One region of the Streptomyces sp. NPDC047880 genome, then DNA from elsewhere that is predicted to be linked to it. Evidence: riboswitches for the same ligand, from Rfam matches in the RefSeq annotation. Region 1 holds a riboswitch; the other holds the start of a gene.
What was found. A riboswitch is a leader RNA that binds a small molecule or an ion and turns the genes downstream of it on or off. The one in region 1 is predicted to bind glycine.
Positions count from the first base shown of each region.

Region 2: it holds a riboswitch for glycine, as region 1 does, so the genes downstream of both, gcvT (glycine cleavage system aminomethyltransferase GcvT) here and gcvP (aminomethyl-transferring glycine dehydrogenase) in region 1, are expected to answer to the same signal.

Region 1 is NZ_JBEZOK010000009.1:8,328-15,323, reverse strand. It holds gene AB0937_RS15900 (helix-turn-helix transcriptional regulator) at 42-437, shown strand; gene AB0937_RS15895 (TOBE domain-containing protein) at 504-923, shown strand; gene gcvP (aminomethyl-transferring glycine dehydrogenase) at 988-3,873, opposite strand; glycine riboswitch at 4,049-4,144, opposite strand; gene AB0937_RS15885 (PRC-barrel domain-containing protein) at 4,258-4,632, shown strand; gene AB0937_RS15880 (DNA polymerase IV) at 4,551-5,999, opposite strand; gene AB0937_RS15875 (MerR family transcriptional regulator) at 6,257-6,940, opposite strand.
Region 2 is NZ_JBEZOK010000006.1:302,115-309,110, reverse strand. It holds gene AB0937_RS12925 (glycoside hydrolase family 25 protein) at 1-380, opposite strand, end outside; partial or broken gene AB0937_RS12920 (MFS transporter) at 586-813, opposite strand; gene AB0937_RS12915 (L-serine ammonia-lyase) at 842-2,209, opposite strand; gene glyA (serine hydroxymethyltransferase) at 2,298-3,560, opposite strand; gene gcvH (glycine cleavage system protein GcvH) at 3,569-3,946, opposite strand; gene gcvT (glycine cleavage system aminomethyltransferase GcvT) at 4,049-5,170, opposite strand; glycine riboswitch at 5,326-5,425, opposite strand; gene AB0937_RS12895 (AAA family ATPase) at 5,650-6,321, shown strand; gene AB0937_RS12890 (enhanced serine sensitivity protein SseB) at 6,424-6,996, shown strand, end outside.

The DNA.
Region 1 (6,996 bases):
CGCATCCGCCGTCGCTCTCCCCCGCCCCTATCGTGACCGGCATGCAGTCCTACACGATCGGCCAGGCAGCACGGCTGCTCGGCGTCAGCCCGGACACCGCCCGCCGCTGGGCCGACGCGGGTCGCATCACGACCCACCGCGACGAGACCGGGCGCCGGCTCATCGCCGGACGGGACCTGGCCGCCTTCTCCGTCGAACTCGCCCGGTCCGGCGCCGCCGAGGAGGACGCCCCGTACACCTCGGCCCGCAACGCCTTCCCCGGCATCGTCACCGCGATCAAACTCGGCGACGTCGCCGCACAGGTGGAGATCCAGGCCGGACCGCACCGGCTCGTCTCACTGCTCACCCGCGAGGCGGTGGAGGAACTGGGCCTGGAGGTCGGGATGGAGGCGACGGCCCGCGTGAAGTCGACGAACGTCCACATCGACCGCGTCTGACCGGCGGCCGGCGGTACCTCCGCGCGTACACCGGCCGCACGCGCCCACCGCGGCTACCGTGCACGCATGAGCCTGAGCATCCGCAACCAGCTCCCCGGCACCGTCACCGCCCTCACCCCGGGCGAGGCCATGGCGACGGTCAGGATCCGCCTCAGCGGCGGCCAGGACCTCACCGCGGCGATCACCCGCGAGGCAGCGGAAGACCTCCGTCTCACCCCCGGCACCGCCGTGCGCGCCCTGGTGAAGTCCACGGAGATCTCCCTGGCCACCGCACCCGTCGAGGTCCTGTCGATCCGCAACCGGCTCCCCGGCAACGTCACGGACATCGCCACCGGTGACGCGATGGTGTCGGTCCACCTCACCGTGGAGGGCGGCGAACTGACCTCCGCGATCACCCGGGACGCCGCGGAGGACCTGGCCCTGTCGCCGGGGACCCCGGTCGTCGCCCTGATCAAGGCGACCGAGGTGGCACTCGCCACCGCCTGACCCGGCGGCGAACGGCGGGAGGGGCCCCGCACCGCGGAGCCCCTCCTTCCGACCGGTCGGTCGATCAGTCCTCGTACGCGTCCAGCGGCGGGCAGGAGCACACCAGGTTCCGGTCGCCGAAGGCCTGATCGATGCGGCGCACCGGCGGCCAGTACTTGTCGGCGGCCGACACCCCGGCGGGGAAGACGGCCTCCTCACGGCTGTAGGCGTGCTCCCACGGACCCGCGAGCGCGCCGGCGGTGTGCGGGGCACCGCGCAGCGGGTTGTCCTCCGCGGGCCACTCACCGGAGCCGACCTTCTCGATCTCCGCGCGGATGGCGATCATCGCCTCGCAGAACCTGTCCAGCTCGGCCAGGTCCTCCGACTCGGTCGGCTCGATCATCAGCGTCCCGGCCACCGGGAAGGACATGGTCGGCGCGTGGAAGCCGTAGTCGATCAGCCGCTTGGCCACGTCGTCGACGCTCACCCCGGTCGCCTTGGTCAGCGGCCGCAGGTCGATGATGCACTCGTGCGCGACGAGCCCGCCGGGACCGGTGTAGAGCACCGGGAAGTGCGGCTCCAGGCGCTTGGCGATGTAGTTGGCGCTGAGCACGGCCACCTGCGTGGCCCGCTTCAGCCCCTCGCCGCCCATGAGCCGGACGTACGCCCACGAGATCGGCAGGATGCCGGCCGAACCCCAGGGAGCCGCCGAGATGGGGCCGACGCCCGTCTCGGGGCCGGCCTCGGGCTGCAGCGGGTGGTTCGGCAGGTACGGCGCGAGGTGCTCGCGCACCGCCACCGGACCGACGCCCGGGCCGCCGCCGCCGTGCGGGATGCAGAAGGTCTTGTGCAGGTTGAGGTGCGAGACGTCACCGCCGAAGTGCCCCGGCTTGGCGAGCCCGACGAGCGCGTTCAGGTTGGCCCCGTCGACGTAGACCTGCCCGCCCGCCTCGTGCACCTGCGCGCAGATGTCGGCGACGTGCTCCTCGAACACACCGTGCGTGGACGGGTACGTGATCATGAGCACGGCCAGCTGGTCGCGGTACTGCTCGATCTTGGCCCGCAGGTCCTCGACGTCGATCTCGCCGTCCTCGGCGGTCTTCACGACGACGACCTTCATGCCCGCCATCACCGCACTGGCCGCGTTGGTGCCGTGCGCGGACGACGGGATCAGGCAGACGGTGCGCTGCTCGTCCCCGTTGGCCCGGTGGTACCCGCGGACGGCCAGCAGACCGGCCAGCTCGCCCTGCGACCCGGCGTTCGGCTGGAGGGACACCTTGTCGTAGCCGGTGACCTCGGCGAGCCGGTCCTCCAGCTCGTGGATGAGGGTGAGGTAGCCACCGGCCTGCTCGGCGGGCGCGAAGGGGTGCAGCTGCCCGAATTCGGGCCAGGTGACGGGCTCCATCTCGGTGGTCGCGTTGAGCTTCATGGTGCAGGAGCCCAGCGGGATCATGCCCCGGTCGAGCGCGTAGTCGCGGTCGGCCAGCTTGCGCAGGTAGCGCAGCATGGCGGTCTCGGAGCGGTGCTGGTGGAAGACGGGGTGGGTCAGGTAGTCGTCGGTGCGCAGCAGCGCACCGGGAAGACCGTCCTCGGTGGCCGCGTCGAGCGCCTCGACGACTCCCTCGACGCCGAAGGCCGCCCATACGGCGCGCAGCTGGGCGCGCGTGGTGGTCTCGTCGCAGGCGATGGAGACGTGGTCGGCGTCGACGAGGCGCAGGTTGACCCCGTTGTCCCGCGCGGCGGCCACGACCTCGCCGGCCCGGCCCTCGACGCGCACGGTCAGGGTGTCGAAGTAAGAGCCGTGCACGACCTCGACACCGCCGCCCGCGAGTCCGGCGGCGAGCACCGTGGCGTACCGGTGGGTGCGCCGCGCGATGCCCTTGAGGCCCTCGGGGCCGTGGTAGACGGCGTACATGCCGGCCATGACGGCGAGCAGCACCTGCGCGGTGCAGATGTTGCTGGTGGCCTTCTCCCGGCGGATGTGCTGCTCACGCGTCTGCAGGGCCAGTCGGTAGGCCCTGTTGCCGTCGGCGTCCACGGACACGCCGACGAGCCGCCCGGGCAGGCTGCGCGCCATCTTGTCCTGGACCGCCATGTAGCCGGCGTGCGGACCGCCGAAGCCCATGGGGACGCCGAAGCGCTGGGTCGTGCCGACGGCGATGTCCGCGCCGAGCTCCCCGGGCGACTTCAGCAGCGTCAGCGCGAGCAGGTCGGCAGCGACGGTGACGAGCGCCCCGAGCTCGTGCGCCCGGTCGATGACCGGCTTGATGTCCCGCACGGCACCGGAGGCGCCCGGGTACTGGAGCAGCACGCCGTTGATCTCGCGCTCGGCGATCTCGTCGGGGATGCCCTCGCTCAGGTCGGCGACGACGACCTCGACGCCGGTCGGCTCGGCGCGGGTCTGGATCACGGCGATGGTCTGCGGCAGCGTGTCCGCGTCGACCAGGAACAGGCCCTTCTTGTTCTTGCCCAGGCGCCGCGACAGCGCCATGGCCTCGGCGGCCGCGGTGCCCTCGTCGAGCAGGGAGGCGCCCGAGGTCGGCAGTCCGGTCAGGTCGGCGACCATGGTCTGGAAGTTGAGCAGCGCCTCCAGCCGGCCCTGCGAGATCTCCGGCTGGTACGGCGTGTAGGCCGTGTACCAGGACGGGTTCTCCATGACGTTGCGCATGATGACCGGCGGCGTGAAGGTGCCGTAGTAGCCGAGGCCGATCATGGAGCCGAGGACCTGGTTGCGGTCGGCGAGGGAACGCAGCTCGGCGATCACTTCGGCTTCACTGCGGGCTCCGGGCAGATCCAGCGCCTCGGCGCTCTTGATCACGGCCGGGACCGCGGCGGCGGTCAGCTCGTCCAGCGAGCCGTAGCCGACGTGCGCGAGCATCTTGGCGCAGGCCTCGTGGTCGGGGCCGATGTGGCGCTGCTCGAAGGGGACTGCCTCTTCGAGCTCGGAGAGCGGAATGCGGTGGGCGGTCATTACGGAGGCCTCCTGGTCGACACGACCTTCGAGGGGCACCACGGCACGGGTACCCGGACGGCCTCCCCCTCTGTCATCTCAACCTGAGAGCTTCACCGGATCGCCCGAAGGCCTCCGGCTTTCACCGTCGGTGAGAGCGGAAGCCGTCGACACCCGCCCTGCTTTCCAGAGTGACCTCGTCCGTGCGGTACGTGAGCCTGAGAGATTCCGGGGAGGATTTGCTCCTTCGGCGCCTCCGATGGTGTCTGGAGGACTCTCCCGCACGGGGTCAACAGCCGATGCCAGCGTACCAGCGAGGTCAACGCACGAACCTTCGAGTGGCCGCATACCCACTTGTACCGTTTTGTAGTGTCTACGTATGAGTTGCGACCATGTGGAGGGCCCGTGCGAACCGATATCGATCCGCGCAACCTGATCGGCCGCAAGGCCTTCGACCGCAACGGGACCAGGATCGGCACCATCGACGAGGTCTACCTCGACGACGCCACCGGCGAGCCGGAGTGGGCGGCCATACGGACCGGCCTGTTCAGCAGGGACGCCTTCGTCCCCCTGGAGCCCAGCGAACTGATCGAGGGTGCCCTGCACGTGCCCTTCGAGAGAGCCCTGATCAAGGACGCCCCCGACTTCGGAGTGGGCCGCCACCTCTCTCCCGAGCAGGAACTGCAGCTCTACCACCACTACGGACTCGACGTCGCCGCTCCGCCCCCGCTCCCGGACCACGACTTCGGCAAGCTCGCGGGCACCGACGAAACAGCCTGAGGTCCCGCCTCAGCGGCCTGCCCTCCCTCCCCCCGTAACACCAGAGGCAGCGGATCCGCCGCTTCCAGATCCGGATCGTCGACCCGGAAGGTCCGCACCCGCCCCGGCTCGGAGGCGGGCGTCTCGAACCGTACGGTGACCCGCCCCAGGCCGCTGCCCTGCACCCACCCGTGCCCGAACTCGGCGTGCCGCACGTCGTGCCCGGCGGGCCAGCGCCGTTCGGCGAGCGAGGGCTGCTCCTCGGCCGGCGCCACGGGATGCTCCTCGACCGAACTCTCCTCGACCGCCCGCTCCCCCGCCGCCTGGGCGAACAGGTCTTCCTGCGTGTAGTCGGCGAGCCCGCTCACACCCACCCCGAGCAGCCGCACCCCGCCGGTCGTGTCGACGGAGTCCAGCAACCGGGCCGCCGCCTCCCGGACGACTGCGGGGTCGTCCGTGGGGCCGCGCAGCGTCTCGGAGCGGGTGAGCGTCGAGAAGTCGTAGCGGCGCACCTTCAGGACGATCGTCCGCCCGGAGAGCCCGGCGCCGCGCAGCCGCCGCACGCACCGCTCGGCCAACCGCTGCACCTCCAGCCCGACCCGCGTCCGGTCGTGGATGTCCACGTCGTAGGTGTCCTCGACCGACACCGACTTCGCCTCGCGCTCGGCCACCACGGGCCGGTCGTCCCGTGCCAGGGCCATCGCGTAGAGACCGTGCCCGTGCGCCTTGCCCAGCAGCCGGACCAGTTCGTCCTCGCCCGCCTCGACGATCTCCTCCACCGTGGTGATCCCGGCCCGCCTCAGATGGTCGCCCGTCGCCGGCCCCACCCCCGGCAGGATCCGCACCGGCATCGGCCCGAGCATCGCCCGCTCGGTCCCCGGCTCGATGACCACCAGCCCGTCGGGCTTGGCCTCCTCCGAGGCGATCTTGGCGAGCATCTTGGAGGCGGCGAGCCCCACCGACCCGGTGAGCCCCGTGACGGCCCGGATGTCCGCGCGCAGCTTGGCCCCGGCCAGCCGCGCCGACGCCTCGTCCCAGGCCACTCCCCCGGCCTCCAGGTCCACGAACGCCTCGTCCAGGCTCAGCGGCTCCACCAGCGGCGACAACGCCCGCAGCAGCTCCATCACCCGCTCGCTGATCGATCGGTAGAGATTGAAGCGCGGCACGAGATACGCGGCGTTCGGCGCGAGCCGCCGGGCCTGCCCCATGGGCATCGCCGAGTGCACCCCGAAGACCCGCGCCTCGTAGGACGCCGTCGCCACGACCCCGCGCGGCCCGAGCCCGCCCACGACCACGGCCTTCCCGCGCAGACTCGGCTTGGACGCCTGCTCCACCGAGGCGTAGAAGGCATCCATGTCGAGATGCAGGATCGTGGGCGCGGTTCTCACACCTTTGATGCTGCCCTACGCCACTGACAACGCCCTGCTCGACCACCCGCGACGGCCCATGCGGAGCCGCTCAGCGCCTGGCGACGCCAGGTCGCGATGGAAACGCTCACGACCGGGCAGCGCGCCTCACCAGCACCACGCACGGCTCGGGGCCGCCCTTCAGAAGCGATCACGCGCACCCGGCAGTGCCCCTCAGGAACATCGGTGCGGAAACGCCCTGCCTCGTGTGACCGCGTGCTTCCCCGCGACCGGGCGGCTCAGACGGCCCGGTTCCGCCGACGTGCCAGCTCGTCCGCCGGGTTGGGCCCGATCAGCGTCTCACCGGTGTCGATCCGCTCGCCGTGCAGCTGGGACAGCGCGCTCTCGACGTCCCGCCACACCACCCCGACGGCGATACCGAAGACCCCCTGGCCCCCCTGCAGCAGGGCGTGGACCTCGTCGGGCGAGGTGCACTCGTAGACCGTCGCGCCGTCACTCATCAACGTCATGCGCTCGAGGTCGCTGAAACCGCGTTCCCTGAGGTGCTGGACGGCGGTGCGGATGTTCTGCAGCGACACCCCGGTGTCGAGGAACCGCTTGACGATCTTCAGGACGACCACGTCCCGGAAGCTGTACAGCCGCTGCGTCCCGGACCCGTAGGCGGGGCGCACACTCGGCTCCACGAGCCCGGTGCGGGCCCAGTAGTCCAGCTGCCGGTAGGTGATACCGGCGGCCGCACAGGCCGTGGGGCCGCGATAGCCGATCTGCTCGGACGCCATGGACGTCGCCTCTCCGCTGCTCGGCACCGCTGTCGGTCGCTGCGGAGCGTGGTCCGTCGCACCACCGGGCTGAGGGCGTCCCCCGCCCGGGAAAGGCCGGGAGCCGGGGGGAGGGTACGGACCGCTCACCCTGAGACTGCGCTCGGGGCCGCCCCCAGCCGTACCGTCGCCGCTGCTTCTCACGCCGACCTCCGTCCTTGACCTGCCTTCTCGACGGTAGGCAGTCACCAGGGGTGCGT
Region 2 (6,996 bases), on a different contig from region 1:
TTCAGCCAGAAGTGCCGGTTGCAGTAGAGCACCACTCGGTTCTCCGGCCGGAGGCCCTTGAGCTTCCGGATGAACCGGTCCTTCTCGGCGTTGCTCGCGTGCGTCCCCTCTCCGGTCGTCTCCCAGTCGACGGCGAGGATGTCGCCCGGCCGGTCCGGGGCGCTGCCGACGAAGTGCTCGGCCTGGGCGGTGAGGTTGCCGGGCCACAGGAAGTGGTAGAAGCCGACGACCAGTCCGGCGTCTCTGGCGCGCTTGGTCTGGGCGGCCAGCTTGGGATTGACGTAGGTGCGGCCCTCGGTCGCCTTGACGAAGACGAAGGAGAGGCCGTCGGTGTCGTAGGAGGAGCTCTGGTAGGCGCTCACGTCGATTCCGCGCAGCATGGGGGTCTCCCTGAAGTGCACGTGGGGGGAGGGGGAGTTCCACCACCTGGGCACGGGGCTGTGCCGGCTGGGACAAGAAGGCCGGCCTTGGTCGCGTGCGGGGCGGAGGTCCCCCGGGTCTGGGCTGTTGTGATGCCCCCGCTGCGGCGGCCCTACGCCGGGCGCGAGGCGGCTCGCACCCGGCGCTCGTGCACAGAGGGCGGATTCAGGAGGCGGGGGAGGTGACCGGGGGAGCGGGCGCGTCGGTGACGGATGCGGCCTCGCCCGAGTCGAGGGAGAGGTGTTTGGTCTCCTTGCCGATCAGGAGCGCGACCAGCGTGAGCACCGCCATCGCCGGGAGGTAGACGCCCACCAGCCAGGGCGAGCCGTCCCCGGCCTGCCACAGGGCCACGGCGATGAACGGCGCGACGGCCGCCCCGAGGATCGAGCTGACGCATGCTGAGAAGTCCGGCGGGATGGGCTCAGCACTCGATGATGTTCACCGCCAGCCCGCCCCGGGCCGTCTCCTTGTACTTCACCGACATGTCCGCGCCGGTGTCCTTCATCGTCTTGATGACCTTGTCCAGCGACACCTTGTGGGAGCCGTCGCCGCGCATCGCCATGCGGGCGGCCGTGACGGCCTTGACCGCGGCCATGCCGTTGCGCTCGATGCACGGGATCTGGACCAGCCCGCCGACCGGGTCGCAGGTCAGGCCGAGGTTGTGCTCCATGCCGATCTCCGCGGCGTTCTCGACCTGCTCGGGCGAGCCGCCGAGCACCTCGGCCAGCGCGCCCGCGGCCATGGAGCAGGCGGATCCGACCTCGCCCTGGCAGCCGACCTCGGCGCCGGAGATGGAGGCGTTCTCCTTGAAGAGCATGCCGATCGCGCCCGCGGCGAGCAGGAAGCGGACCACGCCCTCCTCGTCGGCGCCGGGCACGAAGTTGACGTAGTAGTGCAGGACCGCCGGGATGATGCCGGCGGCGCCGTTCGTGGGGGCGGTGACGACCCGGCCGCCGGCGGCGTTCTCCTCGTTGACCGCCATCGCGTAGAGGGTGATCCACTCCATGGCGAGGGCCAGCGGGTCGCCCTCGGAACGCAGCTTGCGCGCGGTGTTCGCGGCACGGCGGCGCACCTTGAGTCCGCCCGGCAGGATGCCCTCCTGGGACAGTCCGCGTGCCACGCAGTCCCGCATCACCTGCCAGATCTCCAGCAGGCCCTCGCGGATCTCGTCCTCGGTGCGCCAGGCCCGCTCGTTCTCCAGCATCAGCGCGGAGATGGACAGGCCGGTCTCCTCGGTCAGGCGCAGCAGCTCGTCACCCGTGCGGAAGGGGTACTTCAGCACGGTGTCGTCGAGCTTGATGCGGTCCGCGCCGACCGCCTCCTCGTCCACGACGAACCCGCCGCCGACCGAGTAGTACGTCTTCGTCAGCAGCTCCGCGCCCGAGGCGTCGTACGCCCACAGCGTCATGCCGTTCGCGTGGTACGGCAGGGCCTTGCGGCGGTGCAGGACCATGTCGTCGTCGAAGGAGAACGCGATCTCGTGCTCGCCGAGCAGGTTCAGCCGGCCGCCGGACTTGATCGCCTCCACCCGCTCGTCGGCGCTCCCCACGTCGACCGTGCGCGGCGAGTCGCCCTCCAGGCCGAGCAGCACCGCCTTGGGCGTGCCGTGGCCGTGGCCGGTCGCGCCGAGCGATCCGTACAGCTCCGCGCGGACCGAGGCGACGGACCCCAGCAGCTCCTCGTTGCGCAGCCGCCGGGCGAACATCCGGGCCGCCCGCATCGGGCCGACGGTGTGGGAGCTGGACGGGCCGATGCCGATCGAGAACAGGTCGAAGACCGAGATGGCCACGGGGGAACTCCTGACTACGGGGTGGTGCAGAGGGGGTGGGTGCCGCCGCCCGCCACTGACGGGCGGCGGCACCCGAAAGGTTTCTTCTTTACTTGTTCAGACCCGGGTACAGCGGGTGCTTGTCGGCCAGGGCCTTCACCCGTGCCTTGAGGGCCTCGGCATCGTAGGACGGCTTCAGCGCCTCGGCGATGACGTCCGCGACCTCCGCGAAGTCCTCGGCCTGGAACCCGCGGGTGGCCAGGGCCGGGGTGCCGATCCGCAGACCGGACGTCACCATCGGCGGACGCGGGTCGTTCGGGATCGCGTTCCGGTTGACGGTGATGCCCACCTCGTGGAGGCGGTCCTCTGCCTGCTGCCCGTCCAGCTCCGAGTGGCGCAGGTCGACCAGGACCAGGTGCACGTCCGTGCCGCCGGACAGGACGTCCACGCCCACGGCCCGGACGTCGTCCTTGACCAGACGCTCGGCCAGGATGCGGGCACCCTCCAGCGTACGGCGCTGGCGCTCCTTGAAGTCCTCCGAGGCGGCGACCTTGAAGGCGACCGCCTTGGCGGCGATCACGTGCTCCAGCGGACCGCCCTGCTGACCGGGGAAGACAGCGGAGTTGATCTTCTTGGCGAGTTCGGCCGTGGAGAGGATCACACCGCCGCGCGGGCCGCCGAGGGTCTTGTGGGTCGTGGTGGTGACCACGTGCGCGTGCGGCACCGGGTTGGGGTGCAGCCCCGCCGCCACGAGCCCGGCGAAGTGCGCCATGTCGACCATCAGGTACGCGCCGACCTCGTCCGCGATGCGGCGGAACGCGGCGAAGTCCAGCTGCCGCGGGTACGCCGACCAGCCGGCGACGATCAGCTTCGGCTTGGACTCCTTCGCCAGCCGCTCCACCTCGGCCATGTCGACCCGGCCGTCCTCGCCCACGTGGTAGGCGACGACGTCGTAGAGCTTGCCGGAGAAGTTGATCTTCATGCCGTGAGTCAGGTGACCGCCGTGGGCGAGGTTCAGACCCATGATGGTGTCGCCCGGCTTGAGCAGCGCGAACATCGCGGCCGCGTTGGCCTGGGCACCGGAGTGCGGCTGCACGTTGGCGTGCTCGGCGCCGAACAGCTCCTTGATGCGGTCGATCGCGATCTGCTCGACCACGTCGACGTGCTCGCAGCCGCCGTAGTAGCGGCGGCCCGGGTAGCCCTCGGCGTACTTGTTGGTGAGGACCGAGCCCTGCGCCTCCATGACCGCGACCGGAGCGAAGTTCTCCGAGGCGATCATCTCGAGGGTGGACTGCTGGCGGTGCAGCTCGGCGTCGACCGCCGCGGCGACGGCCGGGTCGAGCTCGTGCAGGGGTGTGTTCAGGACGGACATACGACTCCTCAGCCGGCGGAGAACGCGGTGTACTCGTCGGCGGAGAGCAGGTCGCCCGGCTCGTCCGTGACCCGCACCTTGAACAGCCAGCCACCCTCGAAGGGGGCCGAGTTCACCAGCGACGGGTCGTTCACGACGTCCTCGTTGACCTCGGTGACCTCACCGGACACGGGGGAGTACAGGTCGGACACGGACTTGGTCGACTCCAGCTCGCCGCAGGTCTCGCCGGCGGACACGGAGTCACCGACCTCGGGAAGCTGGACGAACACGACATCGCCGAGCGCGTTGGCCGCGTGCTCCGTGATGCCGACCGTCGACACGCCGTCCTCGGCGGCCGACAGCCACTCGTGCTCCTTGCTGTAGCGCAGCTCGTTGGGGTTGCTCATGGCCTGGATTCTCCTGTACGCGCGGGAGTGCTGTGGAAGGGGGACTGCTGATGAGCTGGGACGACGGGCACGGGGCCGCTGCCGCGGCCCTCCGGCCAGTGTCTACTTCTGGCGCTTGTAGAACGGCAGCGCCACGACCTCGTACGGCTCGTGACTGCCCCGGATGTCCACGCCCACGCCGGCCGTGCCGGGCGCGGCGTGCCCGGCGTCGACGTACGCCATCGCGATCGGCTTGCCGAGGGTGGGGGAGGGAGCGCCGGAGGTGACCTCGCCGATCACCTCGCCGCCGGCGACGACCGCGTACCCGGCGCGCGGGACGCGGCGACCCTCGGCGACGAGTCCGACCAGGACGCGCGGCGGGTTCTGCTCGGCGCGGGCGGCGGCCTCGCGCAGGGCCTCGCGCCCCACGAAGTCGCCCTCCTTCTCGAACTTCACCACCCGGCCGAGCCCGGCGTCGAAGGGGGTGAGGGAGGTGGTCAGTTCGTGCCCGTACAGCGGCATGCCCGCCTCCAGGCGCAGCGTGTCGCGGCAGGACAGCCCGCACGGGACCAGGCCGACACCCTCGCCGGCCTTGGTCAGGGCCTGCCACAGCTCGACGGCGTGCTCGGGCTTCACGAACAGCTCGAAGCCGTCCTCGCCGGTGTAGCCGGTCCGGGCGATCAGGGCCGGGACGCCCGCGACCGTGCCGGGCAGCCCGGCGTAGTACTTCAGGCCGTCGAGGTCGGCGTCGGTGAGGGACGCCAGGATCCCGGGCGACTGCGGGCCCTGGACGGCGAGCAGCGCGTAGGCGTCCCGGTCGTCGCGCACCTCGGCGTCGAAACCGGCGGCGCGCTCGGTCAGCGCGTCCAGCACCACCTGGGCGTTGGAGGCGTTGGCGACCACCATGTACTCGGTCTCGCCCAGCCGGTAGACGATCAGGTCGTCCAGGATGCCGCCGTCGGCCCGGCAGATCATGGTGTAGCGGGCCCGGCCCGGCTTCACACCGCCGATGTTGCCCACCAGGGCGAAGTCCAGCAGGGCGGCGGCCTGCGGGCCGGTGACGGTGATCTCGCCCATGTGGGAGAGGTCGAAGAGGCCTGCCTTCGTGCGCACCGCGGTGTGCTCGTCGCGCTCGGAGCCGTAGCGCAGGGGCATGTCCCAGCCGGCGAAGTCGGTCATCGTCGCGCCGAGCGAGCGATGCAGGGCATCGAGCGCGGTGTGACGGAGTTCTCCTGTACTGCTCACGGTCGGTGTCTCCCAGGGGCATGACGGGCGAGGTCGTTCCTCCCCATCTGTCATCGGAACCTGAGAGGTTCGCCATGACCACTCGGGACACGGCTTGCACCTTGGGTGGGGCCACGCCTCGCGTGCGGAGGAGGTGGCCCGCTTTTCAGATGTGCCTCGCCCGCGCGGTAACGGGGCCTGAGAGATTCAAGGGAGGGACTTGCTCCTTCGGCGCCCCAGCTCTTGCGGTGCTGGGAACTCTCCCGCGCGGATTCAAACGGCCGGTATGCAGTTGGCGCGCACATCATTGCACGCATCCTTCCGGCGCGGCAGGGGGACCTTTCACAGGGGGAGTGCACGCGTCCCACGCGTCGGGCACGGTGACCTGTAGCAGCCCTGTTGCAGGACGAGCACCAAATGGAGAGGCGTGCGGCATTACCTTCTCTTTACACTCGGCGGGGATGGGACTCCGTACCTGGCCCCAGGGGAGGACGATCACGGTGAACAGGACCACCGCGTACGCGACGACGGGCATCGCGCTGCCCGAGCAGCCGGCCGCCCGGGCCCGGGCGGTCAGCACTCCGGCACCGGCACCGGCGCCGGTCGTCCGCGATCTGCGCGACCGTGCCGGCCGGAGCCCGCACGCGCTGCTGTTCGGCCCCCGCGACCTCGTCGTGGTCACGGGCCTGCCGGGCAGCGGCAAGTCCACGCTGATGCGGCGCACCGTGCCGGGCCGGCGCATCGACTCCCAGGACACCCGCGACCGCTGGGCCCGCCGCATGCCGCGTGCCCTGCCGTACGCGCTCTACCGCCCGTTCGTCCGCCTCGCCCACTACGCCGGACTGCGCCGCGCCCTGCGCACGGGCGAGGGCGTCGTCGTCCACGACTGCGGCACGCAGGCCTGGGTCCGCCGCTGGCTCGCCCGCGAGGCCCGCCGCCGCGGCGGCACCCTGCACCTGCTCCTCCTCGACGTCACGCCCGAAGAGGCCCTGGCCGGTCAGCGCGACCGCGGCCGCGGCGTCTCGCGCTACGCGTTCCTGCGCCACCGCGCGGCGAGCACCCGCCTGCTGCGCGCGGTGGAGCGCGGAGACCTCCCCGCCGGCTGCGGTTCTGCCGTCCTGGCCGACCGGGACGCGGCGGACGGCCTCCGCAGAATCGGCTTCACGGGCTGAACCGCACACGCGCCCGCGGTCCGGCATCACCCATGCCGCCCCGAGTCCGTCAGCCGTTAGCCTTTTGACCCACAGCAGTGGTTCCAGGCAGGCGGTAGGCAGATGGACATCCCGGCGGACTTCTCCGCGGACTTCCCGGCGCACACGCAGACCCACCCGCACGGCGGTTGGCCCGGCAACGAGCTGGAGGAGGTGCTCTCGGCCTCCCTCGGCGCCGGACCGGCGGCCGGCGGGCGGATCGTCGAGGTGCTGGGCCGGAGCTTCGTCTGGATCCCGCTGCCCAACGGCGGCGGCCCGCACAGCGGCCCCCTCGACCTGCCCGGCATCGAGATCGACGGCCAGGCGTTCGTACCGGTGTTCAGCTCCGAGGAGCAGTTCCGCCAGGTCGCCGGCTCGCACATGTCGTACACCATCGCCCCCGCGGTGGAGTTCGCCCGCGGCCTGCCGCCGCACGCGGGGATAGCCGTCAACCCGGGCGGTGTGGTCGGCATCCCGCTCCCGCCGCCCGCCGTGGCCGAGCTGTGCCGGGCCGGCCGGACCCCGCTGGACGGCCCCGCGAGCGGCGGCCGGGTCCGCCTCTTCGAGCCCGACTGGCAGGACGACCCGCTGGACTTCCTGGCCGCCGCCGCCGCGGAGTTCGAGGCGACCGGCGTCGTCGTCACCGCCCGCCGCTGC